3 regions of the Thalassotalea piscium genome follow, and region 3 is predicted to be linked to each of the others. Evidence: predicted binding sites of a transcription regulator. Region 3 holds the regulator's gene; each other region holds the start of a gene.
What was found. The regulator FliA, encoded in region 3, starts transcription of late flagellar genes. The targets are predictions, from matches to a motif close to CTAAAGNTNNNNNNNNNNNNGCCGATA.
Positions count from the first base shown of each region.

Region 1 (10,609 bases), 1.6 Mb from region 3:
CAAGTGGAGTTTTGCTTAACAGCAGATACTAATGAATATGGCATGACAGGAACGGGCTTATTTATTATTAATCCACCATGGCAATTAAATACTCAACTGTCTGAAATAATGCCTTACTTACAAAGTAAATTGGGAAATTCAAGCTCAAGTTTTAATTTAGTGCAGCTAATCGAGGAATAATAGCTAATCCAAACTAAGGTAGAAAAGCTAAGTTAAGTTGATTTTACTTCTAATTAAATTTTTAAGAAACGAAAACACTAGCCTACCTGTTCGTCAGATTGAAAGTTTTCGATAGCATTTTCTATCACTTTAACAGCAACCTCCATTCCATCGACTGTCCATTGGTTGTTGAACTCGTTGAATAGCACTCGTGCAATTAAGGACTTGGTTGAGCCATCACTATAACTTACCACCATATTACAAATATGATTATGTACTTGTTGATAGTCTGGTATAACCACATGTACTGGTGTAATGTACTGCCCTGTTGATGTTTCGCGTTTATACCATTCTTTTTCTATTATATTAAACATCCTTGCCACTGTTTTACTTCCATTTAAATAATATAGGTAATCTAAATATAGCACTTATACCAATTAAAAAAATAATAAATCCCTCTTAATTATTATTGCTAGAGGTAATTAGCGCCATTATCGCTTCAATATCATATTTAGCTGCAAATTTTTGAGAAAAGGCTAAGTAGGTATATGAAGGCTTGTTGTCTACAGAGATATAGATAAAGTCATTCTTCATCTGTAATTTTTCCATTACCGAAGAAGCAATACTTCTTTTAGTCGCTACAAAATCAACCCTTCCAGCCGCTAACATCTGTATAGCCGACTCAACAGAATTAACTTCAAAGACAGTTAATTCTCCATTGGCAATTAAGTTATCTATTTCATTACCCATCACCATTGAACGAGCTTTAGCAATAGCTTTCCCTTTGAGTAAAGACGTTATTGATGTGTAGTTTGACTGTTTGCTTTTATGCTGAATTAACACTGAGCTTTCTAGATTGATCAGCGGCAATTGAGGAAAAACTAAAAACTGTGCTCGATCAATATTTTTTATCGTTGGCATTAACGCATTATGTTGATTGTTTTTAACTTGAACCATTGCTCTAGCCCATGTCATCACATCAATTGATACATTAATTCCTGTTTTGTCAGCAAACTGATTTAACTGCTCAACTAGTGTGCCTGTTAACTCTTTATTTGTGTCATAAAATATAAGTGGTGGAATTTCAGGTGCAGCTACTGAGATGTGAGTTGGAAGTCGCTCAGCGCTCTCAACTCCCATACTTACAATAATAAAAAATATAATAAAACATTTTAACATCATGTTGTAACTGTTAATCAACTTCTTCGTTAGTATCTTTATCAATTAAATTTGGATCAAGCTTTTGCTTACGCCTCATAACTGGCAGGTCTCCGGCATCTTGAGTAAATACAACCTTTCGCATAGGCTTTTTCTGTTGATTCTTAGCTTTTGCTTTAATCTTCTTAGTATTGCTAACAGTTGCTTTTTTTGTTTTACTTTCTTGCGCTTTTATCCCTGAAAATTTCGCTTTTAAACCTTCAACATCACTAAAGTCAAAATTCATTTGTAAAAAGCTTTCTATATTTTTAAAGCTAGTCCAATCTTTTGGCCCTACCAAAGAAATAGAATCACCTTTATTGCCGGCCCTGCCTGTGCGGCCAATACGATGAACAAACTCTTCACAGTGTTTAGGTAAGTCAAAATTTATAACATGTGAAACGTTAACTAAATCTAAACCTCTAGAAGCTAAATCAGTAGTAACCAATATTTTATGTTGTCCCTTACTAAAACTCTCCATTATTTGATTTCTTTGGCTTTGGTTTAAGTCGCCACTTAACGCAACAGTACTTAAACCTTTCTTGGATAAGTCGTTAGCTAAACGTTCTGTGTCAGATCGTGTAGCGGTAAAAATTATCATTTGCTGGTATTTTTCATCTGTTAAGAAGTGATGTAATAAAGCCTCTTTATGTTCAAGATCATCAGCAAAATAAAAACGTTTAGTGATATCCTTATGCTCCGTGTGTGCCGCGCCTATTGCAATGCGTTTAGGCTTGGTTAATAGCTCTAATGCAAAATCATTTACTTGTGCATGGTCTAAGGTTGCAGAAAATAACAATGTTTGGCGTTTACGATGATCAGCAGCTTTATTAATTAAGCTAAGTTCTTTAGCAAAGCCTAAATCTAACATTCTGTCAGCTTCATCAAGAATTAAAAGCTCAAGGCCATGTAAATAAAAGTGCCCCTGCTTTAAGTGATCTGTTAATCGGCCTGGCGTAGCTACAATAAAATGTGGATCTTTCTCTAGTGTTTTCACCTGATCGTTAAAGTTTTCACCACCTAATATTAATACTGCTTTAAATTGTGTGCCTGCAGTAAATAAACGTAGTTGAGTAAAAACTTGTTTAGCAAGCTCCCGAGTAGGCGTTAAAATAACAACCCGAGGATCCCGCTTAGTAAGTGCTCTATTTTTAATTAGCCTTTGCATAGCAGGCAAAATAAAAGCAAGTGTTTTACCTGAGCCTGTTTTTGAAGATGCAATTAAATCTTGGCCTGTCATAGCAACAGGTATAGCTTGATGTTGAATATCGGTAGGGGCTTGAAACCCTAAATGTTCTACCGTTGATAATAAGCGTTTATCTAAACCAAAATCGCTAAATAGCAAAAGCGTTCTCCTAGGTGATGTATTATTAAAAATATCAATTATATTATAACTGTTTAGCCAGTTAATTGATCGAACAATTTAACAATATAATCGAAAAACTTACTCTGTAGCGTAAATGAGTATATTTATACTGCATATACCCAAACCACCTCAAGATGCGAGTTTCAGTTGGAATTAGAAGCGATTTAGGCAAGGCATTGATTGTAAGTAATAGTGGTTCTATTATTAAAATGAATAACGCAGTATAAATAGCTTTTAAACCAACCTTTTAGGCGTCTCACAGGCACTTACTCTCATCGTTGTTACTTCTTAAAAGGGACTGCCATTTTTGCAAAGTAACGCCTTGATATTAAGTACCTGTGAAACGCTGAATTCTGCATCTTGAGGTGGCTTGGGTATATACCCAAACCACCTCAAGATGCGAGTTTCAGTTGGAATTAGAAGCGATTTAGGCAAGGCATTGATTGTAAGTAATAGTGGTTCTATTATTAAAATGAATAACGCAGTATAAATCACCTTAAAAACAACACCTTATACTCTACTACAAACCAAAAGTTCACCCAAACCCTAGTACATATGCATTTTATGATATTGAGTAAAAAGTTTGTTTGTATGAGAAAGCTGCTCTGTGTATTCAGTTGTTTGCTTTTCAAACTTAAAATTGTGATCTTGCGATCACATTATTATACTGTTTGATATAATTTAAAAATAATCAAAATAAAAATGGCTAAGGGAACTTCATGTTAAGCAAAAACACCACTAAACGCATTACAGTTATTGTGTTATCACTATCCTTATTCGCTCTTAAGTCGAGTGCTGAAACAGCAGCTACTATTGAGCTATTACCGGGTGCTCAAGTATTTGCACAATATCAAGATAAAAAACCTTTTGTTGCCAATTTTTTTACTGAGCAGAGTGAACAAGAAATTATAGATTTTTATCAAAGTAACTATGGTGAAATCACTAGTCAAACACGAATTAAAGGTCAGCTTGTACTTAAATTCTCATCTGAAAGCGATAATATACGTATTATAGTTTCTCGACAAAGTAATAAGCATCAAGTAGATATCTTAATTAATTAACTAACTCACATAAACAAAGGCTACACCAATTCAGGTAGTAGCCTTTTTTTTGCTGAGTTAACAGCAACTTTGCTAGGGTTGTTCCATTCGAACAACTACACGTCTATTTTTTGCGCGACCTAAAACAGTATCGTTTGAAGCAATATGTCGTCTCTCACCGTAGCCTTTAGCTGCAATACGGTTTGGATCAATGCCACTAGCAATAAAGTACTCTTTGATTTTATCTGCGCGCTTTTTAGAAATTGTTTGGTTTAAACTTCGCCCACCAAAGCTATCGGTAAAAGCGTCAATTAGTACAAGTTCCAATTCAGCATCTAAAGCTAAATACTCAGTTATCATCGCTATACGCTTACGTGATGCTTTTGTTAGCTCATCGCTATTAAATTGATAATTAAGTACCGTATAAGCAATATCATCAAAATTATAGTTTAATAAGTTACCAACGCAGCCAACAAAGTTCTGATACGCTTTTTTAAAGCGAGCACTTGATAGACCAACTGATATTTTATCGTTATTGCTATACCAGTCATCATAATAAAATGTTGGGCTCATACCCTGCTCAAGCTCATTTAACATGGTCCAAGCAACTTTCTTAGGTAAGTCAGGGGAGAATTGTTTATGTAATTTCATGTCCGCGATAGTGTATCCTGATTGTCCGGGTTTCCACTTAGGTGCAACTGAACGCACCTCGGCTAATGAATAATTATCGGGTAAACGTAACATATCCAACTCAAACTCCATGTTTAAGTCTCTACTAGCACGGCTATAAAATTTAGCGAGGCCATAGTTAGGAATTTGATGAGCTAATGTGCACTCCAGACGAGAATTATTTGTTAACTGCCACTTTGAGCTGTCTAGATCAGCTTGATACTGCCTAATGCTCGCATTAGCAGTAGTGACAATAAACGACAATGTAAGAATCGATAAGGTTTTATACATAACAATCTTTCTAGTTAGTTAGCTACATTAATGATATCGACTTAAATTAGAATTTCTTTAATAAAAAATATCATATCTCTCTTTTATCATAACTTTTTAGACAACAAATGAGTTTTCGTTGATACTTTCTGCGATAATACCACCAATTTTATTTATTATCTTGGTATAGTGTTTTATATAGTATGACTGAAATTTGCTCAAACTCTAGTAATCCCCATGTATTTTCTAACCGTTTTAGAGGTTACTTCCCTGTTGTTGTTGATGTTGAAACCGCAGGCTTTAACGCTAAAACCGATGCCTTGCTTGAAATTGCTGCTACTACGTTAGCTTTTGACAGTGAAACTGGATTGTTCTCTTTAGACGAAACCATTCATTTTAACATTCATCCATTTGAAGGCGCTAATTTAGAGAAAGCTGCTTTAGAGTTTACTGGGATAGACCCAACAAACCCGCTTCGTGGAGCAGTAGATGAAGAAGTGGCACTTAAAGCAATATTTAAGTTAATTCGCAAAAAGATGAAAGCCGCTGATTGCCAAAGAGCCATAATGGTTGCTCATAACGCTTCTTTTGATCTAGGCTTTGTTAATGCGGCCGTTGAACGCTGTGCTATTAAACGTTCACCATTTCACCCTTTTGTTAGCTTTGATACCACCACCTTGTCTGGCTTAGCGCTGGGACAAACAGTGCTTGCAAAAGCGTGTATTGCAGCGAATATAACATTCGATAATAACGAAGCACACTGCGCCCTTTACGACACCGAGAAAACAGCAGAGCTCTTTTGTTATATCACCAATAAATGGCAACAATTAGGTGGCTGGCCAATTGAAGAGTCAAACCCTGAAAATACAGAAGATAGCTAGTTAACCTGAGCCCTGGATAACGGATGTACGAACAACACAGATAAAGCTCTATTTTTCAATCACTTACAATATAACAATCGTATTACTTATGTAGTTATATATCAATGTTATAAGTGTTGAGTGAATCAAGGCAAGTTTGCGTACCTAATAGCGAGCTATTAGTAGCAAATTAACGGTTTTTTAGTTCCAGACAAAAACCAAGTACCTACGTCCATGCAGGCAACGCAGATACGCGCAAAAATCGTGACATTGACGTACTTAGCTTATCCAGAACTCAGGTTAGTTAAGTTAGCGTTGGTTAAACACTAACATTATAAGTTGTGTATAAAGCTCAAACCCTACTAAAATAGCGCTTTAGGTCTACATCTATTATTATGTCTAAATAATAGAATTCTTAAAGCGACTACCCCTAAAGTAAATGCAGCGAACTGTATATATGCATTTTTAGTGAGCATCAACGTAAAAATAGCAATAGCACCAAATACGTAGGGCTTGTATTCATAAATTAGCTCGGGGATAGCGTGTTTAATTGATTCAATTTGCTTATCTAAGCGGCGATGAGATGAGCGAGTGACTAGGGTTACACAACCTGCTGTATAAAACAGTGCTGCAGAAAAAATTAACACTAAACTATTATCTAAAGATAATAAGTAACCACTCATAAAAAAATAAATATAAGGCAAACTTTCATAAATTGGTTTAGCTAATTTCATAAGCGTCCTTTCAATATAAACACTGTTATTTAAGTGTAGATCAAAATTAACTTATTACTAGTGCTTTTACACTTTCAGTTTACGGCGCTATCGCGTTAAAGACAAATAGTGTTCGGACATTTAATATAAAGTATGCTTATTTCCCAAGGCAATAAAAAAGCCGCTTTCGCGGCTTTTACAGAAACTTATTAGCTAAGTATTATAACTTGTCAGCATTATCCGTAAGGTAAGAAGCAACACCTTCTGGTGACGCTGTCATGCCTTTGTCGCCTTTGTTCCAACCAGCAGGACATACTTCGCCGTGCTCTTGGTGGAATTGTAGTGCGTCAACCATACGTAACATTTCGTCAACATTACGACCTAACGGTAAATCGTTTACTACTTGATGACGAACATTACCTTCTTCATCAATTAAGAATGAACCACGAAATGCAACACCCGCTTCTGGATGTTCAACATCATACGCTTTACAAATTTCATGTTTCACATCAGCAACTAAAGTGTATTGAACTGGACCAATACCCCCTTCATTTACTGGAGTATTACGCCATGCATTATGTGAAAACTGAGAGTCAATAGAAACACCAATAACTTCTACACCGCGGTTTTTGAACTCTTCAATACGGTGGTCAAATGCCAGCAATTCTGAAGGGCAAACAAACGTAAAATCTAACGGATAGAAAAACAATACTGCTTTTTTACCTTTGATAGCTTCTGATAGTGTAAAACTATCTACAATTTCACCACTACCTAACACTGCTGCTGCTGTAAAATCAGGTGCTTGACGACCAACTAATACACTCATTTTATTCTCCAAATATTTTAACTGAGTACTCGAATAACATCTCATAGATATTGAGACGACCTTTTAATTTTCAAGGATAAAATAAAAAATTATTCTTCAGAATCTACTTTTGCTGCAGCTTCTTTAATTAATTCTTGTAATTCACCTTTTTGATACATTTCCATAATGATATCGCAGCCACCAACTAACTCTCCTTCAACCCATAATTGGGGAAAAGTCGGCCACTGTGCATATTTTGGTAGTTCAGCACGAATATCAGGGTTTTGTAATATATCAACGAAAGCAAATTTTTCACCGCACGACATTAACGCCTGTGACGCTTGTGAAGAAAAACCACAGCTAGGTAGTTTGGGTGAGCCCTTCATATATAATAAAATATTGTTTTGCGTTATCTGTTCTTTAATACGTTCAATCGTATCTTGTTCCATAGTCAGCCCCTATATTTAAGCTAGAATGCACATTATCTGCATTACATTGAATTTTAATCTATATTGCATTGAATAATGGGTACGATGACCCCATTATTCAATGCAATAGGGACTAATATTTAAAAATAACTCGGTTAAAGCTTTTTAGCCTTGATAATTGCACTAGTAATACCTATATATTTGAGTAAACTATATGAAGATTTGTAATACTTGAGTATTTTACTCGGTTTTTAATAAAAACAAACTACTTCTTAATTTTTAGGCTCAAAAATTTATATCTAATCAATTCCTGGAGAATATAATGGCGATTACATTACCTGCTTTACCTTATGCGCAAGACGCACTAGCACCTCATATTTCAGCTGAAACTTTAGAATATCATTACGGTAAGCACCATAACACTTATGTAGTAAAACTTAATGGTTTAATCGAAGGTACTGAGTTTGATGGCAAGTCTTTAGAAGATATCGTTAAAACATCTTCAGGTGGCGTTTTCAATAACGCGGCTCAAATTTGGAACCACACTTTCTACTGGAATAGCCTTAGCCCTAACGGTGGCGGTGAACCAACTGGCGCATTAGCTGATGCGATTAATGCTAGCTTTGGTTCTTTTGCTGAATTTAAAGCAAAATTCACTGACAGTGCAATTAACAACTTCGGCTCTAGCTGGACTTGGTTAGTAAAGAATGCTGACGGTAGCTTAGCAATTGTTAATACATCAAATGCAGCAACACCATTAACAGATGACGGGGTTACACCTGTGATCACTGTTGATTTATGGGAGCACGCTTATTACATCGATTACCGTAACTTACGTCCGAGCTACATGGAAGCTTTCTGGGCATTAGCTAACTGGGAATTTGCTAGCGCAAACTTTTCAGCTTAATCAACTAAGTTAATAATATCGGAGTTTATAATTGGATTACTAAATTATAAAACAAGATAAAGTAAAAGGGAGAGTAGCAAGCTACTCTCCCTTTTTAATTACCTAACAATGCTAACCTTAACATTTATCCTGAATTTTGGATAAGCTAAGTACACCAAAGCTACGATTTTTTGCGCACATCCATTATCCCGAGCCCGGGTTATTTAAAATACGGTTACTACTGCCACTTTAAATAAACCCGAATCAAAATCAGAGTCTATGTCATTTTCATAATCAGTATATTCAAGTTTCAATGAGGCTGAACCATGGAAATCCCAACGCAAACCTGCCGTAATATAGCTACTTTTATCTGCCTGAGAGTCAGACAAACCGTCAGTCTGTGCTTTCAAAAAGTCAATAGAAGGGTCTAAACCGTAAGGCACGCCTTGTGTAATTCGATTAACTTTAACTTCATCCTGACCGAACGTCACATGCACAACTTTATCGTTAAAACGATATCCAGCCATGATATACGCAGATTCGTCTTTAGGATAAAAACTGTCTTTTATTTGTAATTCGGTGTATTCACCTACAACGAAGAAACTATCAAAGTCTGCTTGAAAGCCGACCCCTGCAAAACTTGAATCTTTTTCAAAAAGGTCGATACCATTTGCAACATCGGCAAATGGTGTCATTCTCCAACCTTGAATTAAAGGTTGAGTTGCAGCTAAAGGTACCGTACTTTTTGCAACAAAATAGGCTGCTCTAAGCGTTAGCCAGTCTCTATTTGTGGTAAGTGATGCGCCAAAAAGATTATCAAATTCAGGCTTAATTTCTTCGCCAAAAGCGACTAATTCATCGGTATTGGTGCCATAAATAACGTGTAAAGTTGAGCTAAATTCACCGATTGGAAATTCATAAATGGCACTAACGCCATCGACAGCATCCAAAGGAAGATCGTAAACACCACTCGGTGGAGTGATCCAAGGGTAAGCGTACGACACATCTAAAAAGTCAGAATACATATAAAATGGAGCACGTTGACGCCCAACTAATACTTTAAGCTCATCATTAATTTGATAACCCAAATAGGCCCATTCAAACTTTGGATCCCAATCGTCTGCACCCCGCCCAATAATTTGTGCAGTTACCGATAAACCTTCGGTTAAGTCGCTCGATACTTGTAAACCGAACAAAGAGCCTGGTTTAAAGTAATCTGAATCACTAAACCCCCAAAGTTGCTCATTGCCTGAAACAGTAGTGCCTGCAACTACGCTCGCAAATCCATTAAATGCAATATCTGCACTAGCGGGGGCAGAAGCAATAAGTGCGCTTAGCATTAATAAGTTAATTGGTTTTTTCATATTTTTTTTTCCAAGAGAGTTTACAGGTATCATATCGTCAAGAACTTCCTATATCTGAAACTTAAATAAACAAGATCAAACTTATGTAACTGTTATTTAAATTGAATATCAAACGGGTACTTACTCAAAGTGTAGAACATAATTAGCCCGCATCAAGAAAATGTACAATAAAAAAATATTTTTTTTACAAGGAGTCTAAAATAGGCACAAGTTCAGCTTAGCTTTGAACAGCTTAACATGGTGGTAGGTTGCTATTTGCGCAACCTACCTTATGAGTTACTCTACCAATTCTTTAAGTACATCATCTTTAAGTTCAGACCAAAGCTTACCCGACTCTATACCGTATTTACGAACAGCAAATACCGCTTCGTCAAATTTACCAGCTTTGGCTAATTCTATTAATGTGTCGTAGTAGTGGCGCGAAAGCTCTCTACCTTTAGGGTGGGAAAAATATAAGCTGCCAATACGAGAATATAGACCTTTAAAACCATTTAATATTAACAGATAAATAGAGTTACCAGACGCGACAACTAATTCTTTATTTAATTGGTAATCAAATTGTGCGAAAGCTTCACCAGTATCTTCTATTTCATGATACTCCTGAAGTAGCTCAATTGTTTTCTCAGGATTATTTTTTATTGCACCACGCACATATATAGCACTTATATTCGTTCTAGCAGACATTAAGTTATCAACTAAGTCAGGAATACCCTCTTGGTCTAACTGTGCTAATGTTTCTAATATATTTAAGCTCGACGTTTCCCAGAAGTTATTTACTTTGGTTGGTTTTCCATGCTTAATTGTTAGCCAACCATCACGCGCTAAACGTTGTAGCACTTCACGCAATGTTGT
Region 1 is NZ_AP027362.1:2,346,892-2,357,500, forward strand. It holds gene QUD79_RS10190 (23S rRNA (adenine(2030)-N(6))-methyltransferase RlmJ) at 1-180, shown strand, start outside; gene QUD79_RS10195 (hypothetical protein) at 258-533, opposite strand; gene QUD79_RS10200 (substrate-binding periplasmic protein) at 619-1,341, opposite strand; gene QUD79_RS10205 (DEAD/DEAH box helicase) at 1,352-2,701, opposite strand; gene QUD79_RS10210 (hypothetical protein) at 3,442-3,783, shown strand; gene QUD79_RS10215 (flagellar protein MotY) at 3,856-4,722, opposite strand; gene rnt (ribonuclease T) at 4,905-5,582, shown strand; gene QUD79_RS10225 (hypothetical protein) at 5,924-6,295, opposite strand; gene QUD79_RS10230 (peroxiredoxin) at 6,495-7,100, opposite strand; gene QUD79_RS10235 (Grx4 family monothiol glutaredoxin) at 7,190-7,528, opposite strand; gene sodB (superoxide dismutase [Fe]) at 7,830-8,414, shown strand; gene QUD79_RS10245 (porin) at 8,618-9,757, opposite strand; gene fadR (fatty acid metabolism transcriptional regulator FadR) at 10,034-10,609, opposite strand, start outside.
Region 1: the regulator FliA is predicted to act here: its motif matches at 4,757-4,783, upstream of QUD79_RS10215 (flagellar protein MotY).

Region 2 (10,609 bases), 900 kb from region 3:
AAATCGAACACCACCCAAAACTCAAGCGGCTTTACTTGAAGCAATGCAAGAAAAGTCGATAAGTTATGCAGGAAAAAGTTATAACTTACCCAAACCATTTTTCGTTTTAGCGACACAAAACCCAGTAGAGCAGGCTGGAACCTACTCTTTACCAGAAGCGCAACTTGACCGTTTTTTAATGTTTATTCGTGTAGGGTATCCTAGTGCTGAAGAAGAGATTGAAATTCTAAAACGAACAACAGGTAATATTGCGGCGACATTAATCGAAGTGCTCTCAGCACAAGAAATGCTTAACTTACAGTCGTTAACACGCGATGTTGAAATTTCAAACGCATTAGTGGCTTACGTGACTCAAATTGTCAGGAATACTCGTCCTGTAAAAGAGGGGGAGAATTCTCCCTGCAAATTAGTAGCTGATTATGTTCGTTGGGGGGCAGGACCTAGAGCCGGTCAAGCATTAGTGTTGTGCGCTAAAGCTAAAGCATTAATGTCTGGGCGGTATGCTGTTACAATTGCTGATATTGAATTTGTTGCACCTGCAGTATTACGTCACCGAATACTCCTTAACTTTCAAGCTGAGGCTGAGCAAGTTTCAACAGACGAGGTTATTGCAGCGTTACTGTCAGATACGTTAAAACCTGTTAGCGACTTGAGTTAATAGGTTGACCGCTATTGTGAATAACTTACTTGATCTTAAAGCATTATCACGCAGTAAAGATTTGCCTTTTATTGCGAGAACATTAGCTCAAGGTTTTTTACACGGCAGCCACGGCAGTATTCAACGCGGTGTTGGTATTGAATTTAGTCAATATAGAGCTTATGAACCTGGCGATGACTTGGCTAAGGTTGACTGGAAACTATTTGCGCGAACCGACAAGTACTTTGTACGTGAAGCTGAACGTGAAAGTGATACTTGCCTTTGGTTTGCACTTGATAGCAGTGCCTCTATGTCTCATCGTAATCAAGCGAACAAAAACAACTCTAACAATATAACTAAGCTTCAGTTTGCTAAGGTAGTTGCGGCAACTATTGGATATATTGCACAACTACAGGGAGATAGCCTTGGTTGTATTGCTTTATCTGCAGAAAAACCTACTTTTCTGCCAGCGCATGGCGGTTATAAGCACTGGCAGAAACTACTATTAACTTTAAATGCAATAAAACCATGTGATAACTTTCCTGACTATCAGCAGGTGTATACGCAATTACAAACAATGCGCCGTTCCGGTATCGTATTTGTTTTTAGTGATTTCTATCAAGCAAATGATGAAATTTATCAATTAATTAATCAACTTGTTGATAAACGAACGGAAGTTATTGCGGTGCAACTTGAGTCAAGTGATGAAATTAATTTCGACTTTGATGACGTTATCCGTTTTGAAGACCTTGAAAGCCAACAAGCGTATTTATTATCTCCAAAATTAGCGAAAAATAGTTACTTAGCCAATAGGGCTGCTTTCAATCAAGAGTTAAATAGTTACCTAAGTAGTAAAGGGGTGACGCACTGGCGGGTAGATATTGACCAGCCTATTGACGAAACGCTTTATCAATACTTAGCGGCAAGGCAAAGAGTGCTGTCAGTATGACCACGTCACTATTTTCTATAACCTCTTTGCAGCCATTAGCTTATTATGGGTTAGCTGCACTAGCAATTCCTGTGATCATTCATTTATTGAGTAAGAGCCGGGGCCGAATTGTTAAATGGGGTACAACCCGCTTTTTACCACAGTCAAAACCTGTAAAAATGTCAACAATCAAGCTTACTCAGCGGTTATTGTTGTTACTTCGTTGTTTAATTGTTTTATGCTCGGTTGCTATTTTATCTCAACCGTTTATTAATGATTATAGCGGCGACGAGACTTTTGTTTTAGTGAGTGAAACATGGTTTAAAGCGGCCACGCCTGAGCAGCGTGAGCAAATTAGTGAATACTTAACATCTTCTGATTTCAACGTGCTCTCATTACAAACTTTGGAAAGCTTTACAACATTCACAAACGTTACTGAAGTTGAGCCGGCTGAACCTTTAAATATATGGCAACAATTAAGTAAAGTAAGTAAAAAATTTAAACAGGCAAAAGAGATTTTAGTTTTTACAGAAGCTAATGCAATCAATTTTACAGGTGAAAAACCACTATTAAATCAACCAATAAAGTGGTTCATCACATCACAACAAAGTAGCCAACAATATTCGTTAAATTCACTGGTTCAGCAAGCATTTAAATTGATTATTTATGCAGAAGACGAACACAAAGAGGCGCTTAATTATTTATTGCCAGCACTAAACGCGATTCAAAAATTTAGTGTTCAACAACTCTCTATTGAAGTTATTGAGCATCCACAAAAATTGGTATCTGCGCAGCAACCAAATTGGGTGTTTTATCTGGCAAATCGCCCTATAACACAAGAGCTTATTTCTTGGCGAGCGCAAGGTACGCATATTTTTATAAATAACGATAATCGATTGTTGGTTAACAATTCTGAAGAAATTACTGTTAACAATGGTTTTGCGCTGCTCGCCCCCATTCGCTTTTATCAAAGTAGCCATTTAGAGAATACCTTTGATTCACAGCATGTAGAACATCAGGAAGATTTATGGGTATCTGAAGATAACAAACCATTATTAACTGTATTTAAGGTTGATGAAGCAACTAATACCAATGCAGGTAAACGCTATCAATTTGCCAGCATGCTTTCACCTAAATCGACTAATTTAGTGATTCAACCACAATTTCCTTTAGTGATACAAAGGCTACTTTTTGGTGATCAAATTAATTCATATCAAAAAGAAAATGATCAGGTTACAGCAGATAATATTAATCAGTTAACGGCATTGTTATATCAGCAAGCGATAGCACACCAAGCATTTTTGGATACGGTTTCTGATAAAGCTTATCGTATTAATAATACGATTGATTTTGATGCACACCAGGACATGCTTTTATGGCTGGGATTATTACTCGTTTTGTTAGTATTGCTAGAGCGGCTACTCAGTGAGTATTCAGTGTCTAAGCAGCTAGTGGTAAATAAAAATGAGTGATCGCGAAGTAATACAACGAAAACTGGCGGAATTAACACAAAAGCTAAAACGTAAAGCATTTGTAGAGAGCCTAATGTTAACCAGTGTTATTTGGGTGATAATTTGTTATTTAGTGTTGTATTGGTTTAGCTTCTCATGGCTTAGTATTTCCGCGCTAATTATTACTTACTTTGTTGTTGCGTTATTTATTGGTAAGTCTCAACTTTGCAGTAAGGTAAATCAAACGAATGTGCTTGAACATTTAAATCGGGTATATCCTCAGCTAGAAGAAAGCGCACAACTTCTTGTTGTGACTAGTGAAAATCTACCCTTACTTTTGCGCTTACAACAGAAAAAAATAACTACACAATTTATTCTTATTTTGGCTGACAAAGTTAAGCAACAATTAATATTTGGAGATTATCGTTACAAAGGACAATTGACTTTAGCGCTAGCTCTTATTGCAATGAGTGTTTTTTTTCAACCCTTAACACACTTGGAACATTATATAAATCAACGGGGTGAGCCTACGTCGACAGAAATTAATGAGATGCACTCGTTAAATCGTCTGGTTTCAGCAAAAGTTGTCATTGAGCCCCCTAGTTATACTGGTTTGTTAAACAAACAGTCAGATAATCTGAATATTCAGGGAATTATCGGTAGTAAAATAATGTGGCAATTAGCGTTTACTCAAAATAACCTTTCTTATGCATTGGTATTTTCTAACGGACAAGAGCTCGCTTTAACTGTAGATAATGGGTACTTAGTAGGTGAGTTAATTATGACTTCTACTGGACTTTATCAAATTAAAGCTGGCGCAGAGTTACTCCCACAAATTTATACGTTAGAAATGAAGAGTGATCTACAGCCATCAGTTCGTATTTTAACGCCTCAACTAACAATTACAGAAATATTAACGCAGGCAAAGCCTTTAATTGAAACTCAGGTACAAGTGTCAGATGATTTTGGTTTAAGTAAAGTTGATATATTAGCGTCTATTGCTAAAGGCTCAGGCGAAGCGGTTAAATTTCGTGATCAAGTGTTTGAATTTGATGATGTAAGTGCCAAGTCACTGGTTAAAAATAGTACAGGTCATAATATTGTCAATGAATACGTTAAGGTCTGGGATTTGACCGAGCTGGATATGGAACCAGGCGACGAATTATATTTTTCAGTTCGAGCTTGGGACAATAAAAGCCCTGAGCCTCAGTTAACACAATCAATAACTAAAATAGTACGTTGGTTAGAAGATAGCGATCAAGCGGTAATGGCAGACGGAGTATTGATTGACTTTATGCCAGAATATTTTAAAAGCCAACGACAAATTATAATAGAAACAGAGCAATTAATTGCCGATAGCTCGCTGTTATCAACAGTGGAATTTAGTCAAACTTCTGAGCTATTGGGAGTTGCACAAAGTGAATTAAAACAAAAGTATGGTCAATACTTGGGGGATGAATTTGAAGATAGTACAAGTGAGCAACCTTCATCCTTAATCCAGCATAGTGATGACCACGATGAAGAAGGAGAATCTGATAAAAGTCATCAGGACAAAGAAGCCCATGAAGAACAGCATCAGCATAACAAAAACAGTCAAAGTAGAGCTAATGAAGGCGTAGATACCGCCTATGAAAAAGTGTTAGCACAGCATGCTCATACACATGAAGATAGCGATGTTGGCTTGATGGGGAAGCAAGACCCCGTTGCTTTAATGAAGCGCTCGGTCGCTAACATGTGGGAAGCAGAACTCTATTTAATGTTATCTAAACCAGAGCAAGCTTTGCCTTATGAGCAAGAGGCATTAAAGTTTTTAAAAATGGCTCAAAAGGCGGAACGTATCTATGTTAAAAGATTAGGTTTTGAGCCACCTCCGGTAAATGAAGATAGACGGTATCAAGGAGATCTTGAAGAAATTGAATCTGTCTTGCAGGCGCAACATATTAAGGTCCCAACTAGTGAATATCAAACTTTGAGTGATGTCTATACATTGTTATCACATCCTAAGCTAGCAATTGAACAGCTAACCGCGCAGCAACGTGAGTTGTTTAGTCAAGTTAAAGCGTTATTTAATCAACAAGTGAGCACACGGCCAGCTTTAATCGAGTTTGTTGCAACTATCGAAAAAATATTATTAGGTAATCGTATTTACTTAACCGATTGCCAAGCCTGCATTGTGAAATTACGTGATAAAATATGGCAATTAATGCCGTCGCCAAAAGCAGTTATTTCAACGGTTAATCAAACATTAACAGTAGGCGATGCGTTAGCCGCTGATTATATTAACAATATACAGCCGTCGCTCGAGAATACACATCCATCTACGAATAAAGCAATAAATAGTACCGAAGAGGAGCCTTTATAATGTCTTGGTTCACCGCTTCACTACATTTACCAACATTTGACGCTGCTCATTATTTGTTAATGGTGTTGTCTTTTATTATGTTGGCTGTAATTTGTACTAAAGTTTTTTATCGTTATCGCGCTAAGTCTATGGTTAAGGCGATGTTAATATGTGCCGTTAATCTCGGTGCAATACTTGCGATGTTACTGTTAATTTTGCCTATTTATCAGACAAAAGCAGAAGCCGAGCATGCGATTATTATAACCAACAATACTGATGAGAGCCAAGTGGAAGAAGCGTTAAATCGTTTTAAGGATAGCGATCTTGCTAATCTTTATATTTGGATCGATAACGAAAATGATAGACAGGCTTTAATACCCATACTGACGCAAAGCCAACTCATAAACGACGTCATTTGGCTAACCACAAGTTACCCATTATTTGAACGCACACATCAGCTTGAGCAACTTTACCTTTATGGTGACGGCTTATTGCCTCAGCAATTAGCATCTATTAAAGCGCACTCACCTTATGTAACGGTCAATTACTTCCCCTCTCAAAAAGTACTCGGTATTGTTGAAGCTAAATGGTCCAAAAAATTACTGTTAGGTGAAAAAGCTCGCTTTGAAGCTAAGCTTCAGTCAAACGACACTAAAGCACTTTACGACGTCGAATTGACCGCTATTAACAATGATGTAATAGCAAAGAAAACCATTCGAGCTAATGAAACCTTTCGCTTTAACTTTGTCCCAAAAGCTGAAGGTATTAATGAATACTTCCTCAATGTTACTGAGATTAAGAGTAAGAAAATATTGGCGAAAGAAGTTATCCCGTTAGAGGTAGTGATGGGGAGGCCTCTTAATATTTTAGTTAAAACAGCATCTCCTTCATTTGAGATCCGTCATTTAAAAAACTGGATGGCTGAACAAGGCAGTACACTAACAATAATTAGTCAAACCAGCAAAAGTGCCTTTTTAACTCAAGCGGTAAATAGTGATGTTGAAAACAACATTGAAGTTAATAAAGAAAGTATCAGCACTGAGTATTTAGCCGCGTTTGATATGCTAATGCTTGATGGACGAAGCTTGGTTACGTTATCACTAACAGAGCAGAGCCTTATTATTAAAGCTGTTAAGAAGGGCTTAGCGTTGTTTGTTTTTGTTGATGAAACATTAATTGAATCAGGGCAAGCTAACGCGATAGTAGCGTTGCTTAAAACATTTAGCCGTATAGAAACTAAAAAAAACTATTCAGTTCAAAAACCTACACTGGTTCATTATAACAAAGACATCAGCGACACTTCACTTACAGCCAATAATATTAACTTATTCAGTAGTAACGCTGATACATTAGTATTCGATGACAATAATCAAACGCTAGTACTCAGTAAACCTTTGGGGTTTGGTGACATAGTGTTGAGCACGTTAAATACGAGTTATCAATGGAAGTTAAGTGGAAAGAGCCAAGACTATGGCCAATATTGGCAATTTATTTTTAACAAGGTCATTACAACTAAAAGTGAAAAGCATTGGCTAGCACCTACAGAGCACTCTTTATTATTCCCATTGGATAATATCTCGTTGTGCTATCTTACCGAAGAAGAAAAAATAACAGCCTATCATTTAGGTTTAGTGTACAAACCGTTAAAGCAGCCAGTAAACCTAGTGTCAAATAAAGCAATTGAACGTGACTCTCAATACTGTGTTGAGTGGTTTGCAAATGAAAGTGGTTGGCATCAGTTTACTTTATCAACAACTACTATAGATAACAGCATAGATAGACTGTTAACTTCTGAGCATTCTGATATCAAAAAAATTTATGTTAATGGTTCCAACCAATGGCTAGCTTGGCAACAATTAATAAAACGTAAAGCAACACAATCATTTTCAGATACAAGCTTGAAAAATGAAGCGGTTAATTTTGACAATGATAGTGCGCGTAACACGACTAAACAGCCACTAAATAAATTGCCTATTTGGTTTGTCTTTATCGCATTGTGTACTTTGTTGTGGGTAGAGCGAAAACGAGCGTAATTACTATTTTAATGGCTGCTATTAGAACAGCTTGTTTATCAATAGTTAAATAATAAGCAAATAGCTATTTATCGGTTATTATTGTTAAAGGTATTGAGTTGCTTGCCGATAACAAGACAATGTTAATTATTAGGCATTGTTGTGCAAATAGATAAATCACAAACTAACTTACTGATTGAAGAGCTACAATTAGGCGTGAAGCTTAATGAGTGTGTGCATAGCCAACGTCGCTATGACTTTTCTTTAATGCTTGCTATGTTAGTAGATAACGTTTGTGAGTTTAGCCAGTTCGGCTTACCTCTAACTGAACAAACGCCTAAAGAAGCTACAGAAGCGTCTTTAAGAAAGCTTTTAAATGTTATTCCGAACGCACCATTAGCGATAAGTTCATTAGACGATATAAAACACTTTCAACAAGGCCAGTTAGTTGCTGATAATAAGCTAGCAACAATGCGTTTAGTTAATGCGTTACAGCCAAAAGCAATCGCCTTTAGAAATGATGCTAAGCATATACCAAGTAGTGTTATGGCTAATACCTCACTTTATTGTCAACAAACAAAGAGTGGGGCGCCTAAAAAACGTTTACCTTTTAATGTGAATGCTTGGCTGAGTTCAGTGCAGGAAACGGTAGTTAAGTCACCGTTGATGGCTTAAAACCTTTATTAATTTCAGACTTTATTTACCACAACACTTTTTAAATTTTTTACCGCTGTCACAAAAACAGTTGTCGTTTCGTTTAGGTTGAATTAATTCAGTGTGCTCTGCAACATCGCCGTCTAAATAACGCCATTGATTATCTTCAGCAACAAAGCGGGAAGACTCACTCATTTTATAATAGTGTTTTTCATGGCGGTAATAAGCATCAAAATTTACTGTAGGCAATGTGTTAGGGCTAAATTGTTTTAATGTTATAGCCGTTGCATGATTAACCTTAAGTGACAGCCATTGTGTTGTTTGAGCCCAATTAAGAATGTCGGTTACAGTGTGCTCTTTATGTTTCTCTTTGGCGTAAGTATTAAATATATACTGGGCATTACTCGTCGCGTAGGCGCTATAACGAGAGCGCATTAATTGCTCAGGTGTTTCGGGGTACTTTTGTTCAAGTATAAAAGGTTGGCAACACATACTATAGCTTTCTTTTGAACCACAATAACAGGGCATAATATTCATTAAATTTGCTTGTATTTTAATGTGCTATTTTAGCATGATTTAAATTAAGCTGTGTTAAAAATCAAATAGGTAAAAGTAAAATAGCCTGCTAAACTTATTTGGTATACCTTGATTTTGTTAAATACTTAAGCCGTTTATAATGCTTGTCTAAGTATAAAAAAACTAACATAAGTAGATTGAGGTGTTTTATTCACCGATAAGCAATTTTAAACTTATGCTTGAATAAATAATTCTGTAGTATGAACCAATGTTACACATAGGCTAAGGATCATTAATTTATATTTATGTTAAATAAAGCGGTAATCCGCAAGCCATTATCTTTTATTACAGGAATGATGATTAGCCTAATCGTTATTTTTTTCCTATATTCTCAGTTTTTATCAAATCAGCTATCCGAAGAAGCAAAGCGGATCTTTTCCGATTTATCACATTCTGCCAATAGTGGCTATAAAGTTATAGAAAAACTCAATAACTTACCTTTTACCGACTGTACAGATGAACATTTACTGAGCATGAGAGAAATGCAATTTAACTCAAATGATATTCGAGATATTGGTTTCTTACAAAATGGCTTTTTAATTTGTACAACAGGTGCTGGCGTCTTAGATATACCATTAAAAGAGTCGACCCCCGATTTTACTTTAGATGGTCACGATTACTGGATAGATAAAAAATTAGAAACTTTTGATAATAAAGTTAAAGGTATTATCATTGAAAAAGGTAGCTACAATATTGTGCTCTCGTTCGAGGGTGTAATCAATGACTATGAAGAGGCTGTAGTTTATGAAATTGTCTTAAAAGATGATTACGAATTAACTCATCTTTATGGAGCACCGAATTTATATAAAAATGTAGCAGTAGACCCGAATGTAATAACGTTTGCAGGTTTCATAGCTCATTTTGCTGAACTTTGTGGCCCTGGTGGCGGTATTTGTTTGGCTGTAAAGAAAAATAATTTTACTGAGCTACAAAACCCACCTGTGCTTTTTGTTGTTATGTTACTGCTGTTTTTATCAGGAATATCAGCAATACACTTTATCGAGCTGCTTTTTTACCACCTTAGAAGCACCAAAAGGCGCATCAAGCTTGGCTTAGCTGCTGGAAGCTTTATCCCTTACTACCAACCCATTGTTGAATTAAACTCTGGAAAAGTGATAGGTTGTGAACTGCTTGCCCGCTTTGAAGATGGAGTGGGGGCACTTTATCCCGACGAGTTTATTTCGGTGGTTAGCGAATTAAACTTGTCTTGGATGATGACGGAGCTATTTATTCATAAGGCGCTTGATGACTTTAAACACTTAAAACCAGCCGATTCTACGTTTTATTTATCGGTTAATATTTTTCCAAAAGACATTAATAACGGCAATATTCTTAAAGGAATTGAGTTATTTCGAGCAGCCCAACCAAATTTACGAGTTTGTTTTGAAATTACTGAAGACGAACAGTTACAGTGTGGTCAATCGGGAGAAGCGCTCGATCAACTTTCAAAAAGTCGTATCCAAATTTCCATTGATGATTTTGGTACCGGATATTCTAACCTATCACAATTAAAACTGTTGGATATTGATACCATTAAAATTGATAAATCTTTTGTCGATGAAGTTGAAACAGGGGCTATTAGATCAACATTAATTCCAAATATTGTTGCTATAGCGAATAAGCTTAACGCTAATGTTATTGCTGAAGGAGTTGAAAACCAACTACAAGCAGATGAGCTTTTGAAAATGAACATAGTGTATGGTCAAGGTTGGCATTATGCCAAAGCTTTACCGATAGATGAATTTAAACAATATCTAATACAAAATAGCGATTTTACTTTTAATAATGATGAATCACTTTAACTTTAATTGATTAAATTTTTGAAATGTATTTATTATCCCACAATTACAGTTTTTCTAGGTAAGTTAACTGTACTTTGTGGTTTAACTTTAGATTTAAATCTCTTACTTAAAATTAGGTCAATTAACTGGTGCTCACCTATGGTTAATTGATGTAATTTTCCAATCCTCTTGGTATTGACGCTTGTAGCAGTGTAAAATACAGCTAAAT
Region 2 is NZ_AP027362.1:1,670,265-1,680,873, forward strand. It holds gene QUD79_RS07240 (AAA family ATPase) at 1-658, shown strand, start outside; gene QUD79_RS07245 (DUF58 domain-containing protein) at 675-1,586, shown strand; gene QUD79_RS07250 (BatA domain-containing protein) at 1,583-3,037, shown strand; gene QUD79_RS07255 (hypothetical protein) at 3,030-5,378, shown strand; gene QUD79_RS07260 (hypothetical protein) at 5,378-7,390, shown strand; gene QUD79_RS07265 (VC2046/SO_2500 family protein) at 7,532-8,044, shown strand; gene QUD79_RS07270 (YchJ family protein) at 8,066-8,560, opposite strand; gene QUD79_RS07275 (EAL domain-containing protein) at 8,845-10,401, shown strand.
Region 2: the regulator FliA is predicted to act here: its motif matches at 7,475-7,501, upstream of QUD79_RS07265 (VC2046/SO_2500 family protein).

Region 3 (10,609 bases):
GGCAAAGCCCAAACTACATTTCAATAAAGTACAGTTTTCTTATTGCCTGTTGTAGGTCGGCATTTATGCCGTCAATAGCTTAACGTTCGTTACTTTTTGATGGGCTAAAGCCCAACCTACAAATATATGGGCTTATCGGTAATTGCTTCTGCATTACCCTACTACCGCACCTTTGGCGGCAAAGCCCAAACTACATTTCAATAAAGTACAGTTTGCTTATTGCCTGTTGTAGGTCGGCATTTATGCCGTCAATAGCTTAACGTTCGTTACTTTTTGATGGGCTAAAGCCCAACCTACAAATATATGGGCTTATCGGTAATTGCTTCTGCATTACCCTACTACCGCACCTTTGGCGGCAAAGCCCAAACTACATTTCAATAAAGTACAGTTTGCTTATTGCCTGTTGTAGGTCGGCATTTATGCCGTCAATAGCTTAACGTTCGTTACTTTTTGATGGGCTAAAGCCCAACCTACAAATATATGGGCTTATCGGTAATTGCTTCTGCATTACCCTACTACCGCCATCTTTAGCGGCAAAACCCAAACTACATTTCAATAAAGTACAGTTTGCTTATTGCCTGTTGTAGGTCGGCATTTATGCCGTCAATAGCTTAACGCTCGTTACTTTTTGATGGGCTAAAGCCCAACCTACAAGTAGTGTATTTTCTTATCGTCTGCCGCTGAGTAAATATTACTTTAGTTAACTACCCTTTACTCTATGTATTATATGACAACTTTCATTATAGCATTAGGAATTTCAAGTAACGGTAATACTAATTCTGATATACCTGCTACAGCAACCGCTTGTGGCATTCCATAAACAACAGAAGTTGCTTCATCCTGTGACCAAATGGTTGCCCCTTTGCCTTTTAACAAACGCGAACCTTCTCTACCGTCAGCGCCCATTCCCGTTAAGATAATACCTAACACATCTCCTGAAAAAACTTTAGCTGCTGAACCAAAGCTAATATCAACACTTGGCTTAAAAGCAATACGAGGTGAATCATCTTCAAATATTCTTAATTTAGCATTGTTACTGTTGCCCTCTACTATCATTTGTTTACCACCAGGAGCTAAATATGCATGCCCTGGTTTAAGCACGTCCCCATTTTCGGCTTCTTTGACTTTAATGTTGCATAAAGAATCAAGTCGGTTTGCAAATGCTAAAGTGAAAGCAGCAGGCATATGCTGGATCATAATAATAGGAAGAGGAAAGTCTGCTGGTAATGCTGTTAATACTTTTTGAAGTGCAACAGGCCCTCCGGTAGATGTTCCAATAGCTAAAAGCTTGTATGACTTGCTTTTAGTTAAGTTACCTGCACTTCTAGTAGGAATACTAGCTACAACAGGAGTACTGGTCGATCTAGTGAATGTACTAGTAGGTTCACGCGACAAGCTACTGTCAAACTTTCTTCGTAATGATGGTGTTGAAGCTGGTGTTGATAAGGCTCTACGTGTACTTTTGCCTTTTTTTTGGGCTATCTCTAATACCCGTTGTTTTAAAATATGTCCTGCATCACTCGTTGTTTTTGCAATTTCATTAAATTTCTTAGGTAAAAAGTCTAATGCTCCCGCGTCTAAAGCTTCTAAAGTAGCTTTTGCGCCTTGATGCGTTAATGAAGAAAACATTAAGATAGCAGTTGGAGAATTCGCCATTATTTGCTTAACGGCATCAATACCATTAAGTACTGGCATTTCAATGTCCATGGTGATCACGTCAGGTCTTAACGACTTAGCTTTATCTACCGCTTCTTGACCATTAACCGCAAAATCTACCACAGTGAGGTTAGGGTCACTTTCTAAAATATCACTAACACGACGACGAAAAAAGCTGGAGTCGTCTACCACCAAAACCCTGTAGGTCATTTAACTTCTCTTTGTCTTTTACAAAACTGGATTAGTTGTGTAATTATTATGAGCGTAACTTTTTATTCACGATCGATTTTTTCGCATAATATTTTAGCATATTAGCTACATCAATAATGAGTGCAATGCCGCCATCACTCGTAATTGTAGCGCCCGCCATACCAGGCGTACCGTGTAAAAGTCGATCTAATGGTTTAATTACTACTTCTTCTTGACCAATTAAGCTGTCAACAACAAAACCTATTTGCTGCGTGCCAAGCTGTACAATAACAACATGGCCCGTTTTACGCTTATTCTCAACATGATTTCTAACCAACCATTGGTCAAGGTAGAATAACGGGATAGCTTTCTCTCTAACAATAATGGTGAGCTGACCATCAACTAAATTGGTATTAGTTAAGTCTAAATGAAATATTTCATTTACAGCCGCTAGTGGTAAAGCAAAAGTTTGCTTACCCACAATAACCATTAGCGTTGGTAAAATAGCTAACGTAAGTGGCACTTTAATTTCTAGTACTGTGCCTACGCCCATTTCTGAGTCTATATTAACAGTACCATTAAGTTGGGTGATTTTCGTTTTCACCACGTCCATCCCAACACCACGTCCTGATACTTCAGATATTTCAGTTTTGGTAGAAAATCCTGGCGCAAAAATTAAAGCAAAGGCGTCTTTGTCTGACATTCTATTAGCCGCATCTTCATCTAAGACACCTCGCTCAATAGCAATGCTTTTTAATTTATTAGCGTCCATACCTGCACCATCGTCACGAATAGTCAGTAATATATGGTCACCTTCTTGAGAAGCAGATAAAATGACGGTACCTTCTCGACTTTTACCTTTGGCTTCACGATCGTCAGGCAATTCAATCCCATGATCTACTGAGTTACGCACCAAATGCACGAGTGGATCAGCTAATGCTTCAACTAAGTTTTTGTCTAAATCGGTCTCTTCACCTTGTAAAATTAACTTAATGTCTTTATTCAAGGTACGCGCTAAGTCTCGAACAACGCGAGGGAAACGTCCGAAAACTTTCTTAATCGGTTGCATGCGCGTTTTCATTACCGCGCCCTGTAAATCTGTAGTAACTGCGTCTAAGTTTGACACAGCTTTTGTCAACTCTTCATCTTCTTTGGTCATACCTAAACTTGTTAAGCGATTTCTCACTAAAACGAGCTCACCAACCATGTTCATTATTTGATCAAGGCGTTGCGTGTCAACACGAACCGTTGTTTCACCTTGAGGAGCGCTACTCTGTCCAGGTTTTTTCTCAGCTGCCACTGGTTTAGCTGCAGGCGCTGGTGCGGGTTTTGATGCAGGTGCGGCTGCCGGTTTTTGTGCGGCTGTAGGCGCGGGGGTTACTGGTTTTTGACTTGTTTGTGGTGACTTTCCTTGACCATGCAATTCATCTAGCAGTGATTCAAATTCATCATCAGATATATCATTAGACGAGGCTTTATTGGCCGGTGTCGCTGGTGGTGTTTTTGCCACATCAGAAGAAAATGCCCCCTGACCATGCAGTTCATCTAACAATGATTCAAACTCATCATCTGAAATATCATTACTATTATTCGAACTAGTTACCGCAGGAGTGCTTGGCGCACTTGTACCATGTAATTCATCTAAGAGTCGTTCAAATTCATCTTCTGACATTTCATCACTTGAAGTAACGCTAGATTCATTACCACTTACCGTATTTTCTACAACCACAGTAGTTTCAACTGGTGGTGCAGCCCCTTCTGGCTCGCTTAAACGGTGAAGTTGTTCTAGAAGTGCGGGATCAGCAGCATCAACAGGTTCTCTATTTTGAACTTGGCTAAACATTTCATTAATGGTGTCTAACGCCTTTAAGATAACGTCCATTAAATCTGCGGTTACTGCACGCTTACCGGTACGCAGTATATCAAAGACATTTTCTGCACCATGGCAAGCATCAACAAGTTCAGTTAATGCTAAAAAGCCTGCGCCACCTTTTACCGTATGAAAGCCTCTAAAAATAGCGTTTAATAACTCTGCGTTATTTGGATCGTTCTCTAACTCAACAAGTTGTTCAGATAAACTTTCAAGTATTTCACCTGCTTCGATTAAAAAATCCTGTAGAATTTCTTCATCTGCTTCATAAGACATCCAACAATTCCTCTTAAAATCCTAGGCTTGATAAAAGATCATCAACATCATCTTGGTCAGAAACAACGTCATCTCTATTCTCTGTGTTTACAATTGGGCCTTCTACTAAGTTATCGCCCACTTTAGGTTGTTTTTTTTCTTTATCTCGTTCTGAGTTTAATCCAAAGGCCGTTAACATGTTAATTAAGCTTTCTTCAACCTCTCTAACCAAGTCAATAACTTTACGAATAACCTGCCCGGTTAAGTCTTGAAAGTCTTGCGCCATTAATACATCGGTCATTAAGGCGTGCATGTGCGATGTTTCTTTTTCTGTTGTTGTTAGTAAAACGTCAATATCGGCACATAATGCTTTAAATTCTGAAAGTTCAAGTTCGTTATGCATCAGCTTGTGCCACAAAGGCTTAACCGTAGCTATTTGCTGCTGAATAGTATCAACAACAGGAAAAATAGACTCTACAGCATCCATGGTTTTATTAGCGGCTTCTTCTGTGCGACTAATCACATAGTTTAAGCGCTCTTTTGCATCAGGAATATCTGCATTAGCTAAATCGTTGAGTCGTGAATCAACTTGGAAATTAGTTAACGAATCATGTAATTGACGCGTTAATTTACCAATTTCAGCAAAAAGCGCGGTATTGATCGGATTTTGTATCTCAGCGACTAACTCATCGGCTTTATCTTGTTGATTACTTTCAAGGTATTCAACCAATAATTTTGCCTGTTCCAGCGACACATGGACACTCGTATTAATACTCATGCAACGTCCTTAATTAACGGTTAAGGTTTACCCTAAACGCTCAAATATTTTATCAAGCTTGGTTTTCAACGTTGCAGCTGTAAATGGCTTAACAATGTACCCATTTACGCCAGCTTGAGCTGCCATAACAATTTGCTCTTTTTTAGCTTCAGCTGTCACCATTAATACAGGAATGTGCGATAAGCTAGCGTCTGCACGAATTGCTTTTAATAAGTCAATACCTTGCATGCCTGGCATGTTCCAGTCGGTTACAACGAAATCAAAATCACCGCCTTGAAGCATAGGTAATGCTGTACTACCGTCATCTGCTTCTGAAATATTGGTGAAGCCTAAGTCGCGTAAAAGATTTTTCACTATACGTCTCATTGTTGAGAAATCGTCAACAACAAGTACTTTCATATTTTTATCCAAGACACCCTCCGGGGATATAGTTCTAAATTCTATTTATTATATTGTAATCAACTTTTCCACGATTGCATACGTGCTTTTAATCGATGTAACGCTTGACTATGGATTTGACTTACTCTTGACTCACTAACGTCAAGGACATGACCAATTTCTCGTAAGTTTAATTCTTCGTCATAATACAACGACAGTACTAGAGCTTCGCGTTCGGGTAAAGTAGAAATACATTCACTGAGTGCTTTTTTAAAAACTATTTGCTCTATATTGCTATAAGGATTGTTGTTACTTCTATCTTCTAACTGACTTAGTGCGTCTTCACTAACTCCTAAGTCTTCAATCCCAATAATCTTTCCCGTACTTACCTCGTTAAGAATATCATGGTACTCATTTAACGAAATATCAAGTTTTTCAGCAACTTCAATATCAGTTACGTCGCGACCAAGTTCGGCTTCTAAGTGTTTAATTGCTTCGTTAACCATTCGGCTATTTTTATGAACTGAGCGCGGAGTCCAGTCACCACGGCGTATTTCGTCAAGCATCGCACCTCTAATTCTGATCCCAGCAAAGGTTTCAAAACTAGCGCCTTTAGTATTATCAAAATTATTAGCTGCCTCTAATAAGCCAATCATGCCTGATTGTATAAGATCGTCAACAATGACACTAGCGGGAAGTCGAGCAAGCAAATGGTAGGCTATTCGTTTTACTAAAACGGTATGTTGCTCTAGTAGAGTAGTTTTATCTATTTGATTAATGTAAGCATTTGCTTTAGCCACTATCACCCACCACTATTTTATGGATTGTACTTAGTTTTATTGGATTATTACGATTTATTTTCTAACAACTGCTCGATAAAGAATTCTAAATGACCTGACGCTTGGTGAGGTATTGGCCACTTAACTATTTTTTCAGCAAGTTGTTTAAGTGCCTTCGCTGCTGGTGAATCTGGATAAGCTTCAACAATAGCCTGTTGCTTACGTACAGATTTTCGTATGTTTTCATCAAAAGGAATGACACCCACTAATTCTAGCGCAACATCAAGAAAACGTTCACTAACTTTTGATAATTTTCCAAAAAGCTGCTGTCCTTCTTTTGGACTACGTACCATATTGGCGACAACTTTAAATTTATATACGCCATGGTCACGACTTAATAGTTTCATTAAAGCATAGCAATCAGTAATTGAAGTGGGTTCATCACATACCACCAGAAGTACATCTTGTGCAGCTCTTGCAAAGCTTAGCACCATATCTGAAATACCAGCCGCGGTGTCAACAACCAAAACATCAAACTTAGTTTTCATGTCGCTAAAAGCGCGAATTAAACCTGCATGCTCAGCTGGTGTTAAGTCGACCATAGATTGGGTACCAGAGGTTGCAGGAATTATATTAATGCCAGCTGGACCTTTAATAATGACATCATCAAGCTCGCACTCACCTGATAACACATGAGATAAATTACGCTGCACTCTTAAACCAAGCATAACATCGCAGTTGGCTAAGCCTAAATCGGCATCTAAAACCAATACCCGTTTACCAAGTTGAGCTAAAGCAATTGCAGTATTAAGTGATATATTAGTTTTACCTACACCCCCCTTACCGCCTGAAACAGCAATAACCTTTACAGGGTTACTTCCTTTTCTACTGTTGTGATTTGCATCTTGCATTTTTCTTAAGCCACTCGCTTGATCGATCATCTATATTCTTTCTCGTTTTATCAGTATTACACAATTGCAGCAGAAGTCATGGGCATTGGTCGCGAAACGTGTTGATTATTGTATTTATTTGCCATTCTTTCAGCAAGAGTAACTAACTTTTCAGCATTTGCAACTTTAATATCTTCTGGTACTCTTTGCCCATCAGTAAGATAGCCGATCGGCAGACCATTTTGAATAGCTGTGGTAACTATTTCACCAACACTTAAGCTTTCGTCTAGCTTTGTAAAAATACAACCCGCTAGTGGTATTTTTTTAAACCGTTGAACATTCTCTTGCATAACCCGTTGTTGCGAGTTAGCTGCAAGAACTAGATAATTTCTTATTTTTACCCGTGAGTTTGCTACAAGTGTTGCTAAGTGTTGGGCTAATCTCATATCACGTTGGCCCATGCCAGCGGTATCGATTAAAACCAATTTTTTATTCGCATATTGTTGCAACAATAAATCAAGCGATTGAGCGTCTTTCGCCATTTTAACTTGGCAACCAATAATTTTTCCATAAGTGGAAAGTTGTTCAAAACCCGCAATACGGTAGCTATCTGTTGAGATCATAACCACTTGATCAGCACCATGTATTTGTGCATATCTCGCTGCTAGTTTTGCAATAGTTGTAGTTTTGCCAACGCCAGTAGGACCAATTAACGATACAACACCACCCTTATGAATAATGTCATTGCTGGTGGTACTAAGCTGTTGAGTTAATAAGTTTTTTGCATGTTCCCATGCTTGACTTTCATTGGCCGAACTTGGAATGTAACTCGCTACTTGCTCTGCTAATGCTTCTGTGATGCCCATTTGCATTAAGCGGTTTACAAGTACAGCTTTGCCAGGATCTTTTTGTGCCATATCTTGCCACATTAATCCAGACACTTGATGCTCTAATAATTGACGAATACTGTGCATCTCTTGACGCATTTTTTCAATTTCATTAGCAGAGTCAGTATGGTGATACTGTTGATTTGCATACTCATTAGCTACATGAGGCGCTGAAGGCTGCATTACCTCATCAGTATGATGTGCTGAGCGAACTTGAGGTGTTTGTTGAGCATTTTGCTCTAGTCTATCGGTAAAGCTTTTAAGTTGGTCTTCAATATCACTATCTGTTTTTGCTACATTCTGAGATGGTGAACTAGCCTTATTTTGATTTGTTGCTGTCTGGGGCTTTTGAACCGTACGGTTTAATAATGCTGACAAACTATCAACCGGCGGTTGCTCGTTAGCACTTTTATCACTAGGCTGAAATGCCTGACTACTGATAGAAACTACATCATTGGGTATGCTGTCTTCATTTTCTTCAGGCACCGATGTTGCAGGCGCTTTTTGGTTATAATCGACAGCTGCCATTAATTCGACACCTTCAGGAATTTTTTTATTTGACATGATAACGGCATCTGCGCCTAATTCTTCCTTAATGTCAATTAAGGCGGTTCTCATATCTTTTGCAACAAAACGTTTAATTTTCATAAAAACTCCTACACCAGCTTCACGCACATAAACTTATCACACTAGCTATATTTTCGGTTTGAATTATCAGACTACTGACCAATTGAACTTACAATTTTAATTTGTTTATCATCCGGTATTTCTTGATATGAAATTACTCGTAATCCTGGGATGGTATATTTAACAAATTTGGCCATAACTGTTCTTAATATTCCTGACGTTAATAAAATGGGTGTTTCACCGGCCATTTCTTGTTGCTGCGCCCCTTCAGTCAAAGACTGTTGTAGTCGCTCAGCAAGTCCAGGTTCAATACCAGCACCATCATCTCCCGCCATTTGCATTGACTGGTGCAACATTTGTTCCAACTCTGGCGACAATGTTATGACAGGTACTTCAATGTCAGAGCCAACAAGCTCTTGCACGATAAATTTTCGTAAGCTTATGCGCACTGCTGCTGTTAATATTTCAGGATCTTGACTCTTTGGTCCGTACTCAACTAACGTTTGAACTATGCTGCGCATATCACGAACCGCTACCCCTTCGTTCATTAAGTTTTGCAATACTTTAACGATTGTTCCCAGAGTCAGCGTATCAGGAATTAATCCTTCAACTAATTTAGGATAGTTTTTCGCTAATAAATCGAGTAAGTTTTGCACCTCTTCATGACCAAGTAGTTGAGCAGCATTATTGGTTAACACTTGACTTAGATGGGTCGCTAATACTGTTGCAGCATCAACAACAGTATAACCTAATGACTGTGCTTGCTCTCTTTGGTTTTGCGTGATCCAAACTGCATCTAATCCGAAGGCAGGGTCTTTAGTAGCAATACCATCAAGCTTACCATATACCTGACCTGGATTAATTGCTAGGTCATGATCATGGCGAATTTCAGCTTCGCCAATGGCGACTCCCATCAGTGATATTTGATAAGAGTTAGGATCAAGATCTAAATTATCTCGAATATGAACCGCAGGAACTAAAAAGCCAAACTCTTGTGATAGTTTCTTTCTTACGCCTTTGATGCGATTGAGTAGCTCTCCGCCTTGGCCTTTATCTACAAGTGGAATTAATCGATAGCCAATTTCTAACCCTATAATGTCAACATGATTTACATCGTCCCAACCTAAGTCTTTCACTTCAGCATCTTGCTGCTTTGACTCTACTATGTCAGCCTGTTCTTTTTCAACAAGCTCTAACGCTTTAGCAATTTTTAATTTATTACTAAAATATGCCCCACCTGCAATAAATAATGCAAACATGATAAAAGTAAAATTAGGCATTCCTGGGACAATACCCATTACAAACATAACGCCTGCAGCAATGTACAGTGACTTTTCTTGACCGAGCTGGTTACTAACTTGCTGCCCCATGTCTTGTGTAGTATTTTGACGGGTAACTACAATTGCGGTTCCAACAGAAAGTAATAAACCAGGAATTTGAGCTACCAAGCCATCACCAATGGTTAACAGGGTATATATTTCAACCGCACTATCAAAGGATAAGTCGTGTTGAACCATACCAATAACTAACCCACCGGTAATATTAATCACTAAAATTAAGATACCGGCAATAGCATCACCTTTAACAAACTTACTTGCACCATCCATAGACCCATAAAAATCAGCTTCACTTGTTACTTCTACACGACGTTCTCTTGCTTGCTCAGCAGTAATAAAACCAGCATTTAAGTCAGCGTCGATCGCCATTTGCTTACCTGGCATTGCATCTAAGGTAAAACGCGCGGTTACTTCTGAAATTCGCCCTGCACCTTTAGTAACAACCATAAAGTTAATAATAATAAGAATTAAAAAAACCACTAAACCAACAGCATAATTGCCACCAATAACTACCGAGCCAAAGGCTTCAATCACCTTCCCTGCAGCACCAGGGCCTTCGTGCCCTTCGAGTAGTACGACTCGAGTACTAGCTACATTTAGCGCTAATCTTAAAATTGTCGCAATTAATAAAACGGCGGGAAAAGAGCCAAAATCAAGCGGCTTTAGGGTATAAACAGTGATCAGTAAAACCACCAATGATAAGGCAATATTAAATGAAAATAGAATGTCCAGTAAGAATGATGGCATCGGAAGAATGATCATGCCTAGGATGGCCATCACTAACAATGGCGTTCCCATTCCAGTTAAATAACTGAATTTTTTTTGTTTTATTTTATTAAAATGAGCTGCTAGTTGCATTTAATACACACGATAAAATTTTGACGCATACAAGCAAACAGCAATATTCAGACCAACTAAGATGAAATACGGTTAATATGCCAAAATTTTCAGTTGAGCTTTGAC
Region 3 is NZ_AP027362.1:769,795-780,403, reverse strand. It holds gene QUD79_RS03355 (protein-glutamate methylesterase/protein-glutamine glutaminase) at 724-1,866, opposite strand; gene QUD79_RS03350 (chemotaxis protein CheA) at 1,913-3,991, opposite strand; gene QUD79_RS03345 (protein phosphatase CheZ) at 4,005-4,748, opposite strand; gene cheY (chemotaxis response regulator CheY) at 4,776-5,159, opposite strand; gene QUD79_RS03335 (RNA polymerase sigma factor FliA) at 5,207-5,929, opposite strand; gene QUD79_RS03330 (MinD/ParA family protein) at 5,974-6,846, opposite strand; gene flhF (flagellar biosynthesis GTPase FlhF) at 6,873-8,330, opposite strand; gene flhA (flagellar biosynthesis protein FlhA) at 8,402-10,504, opposite strand.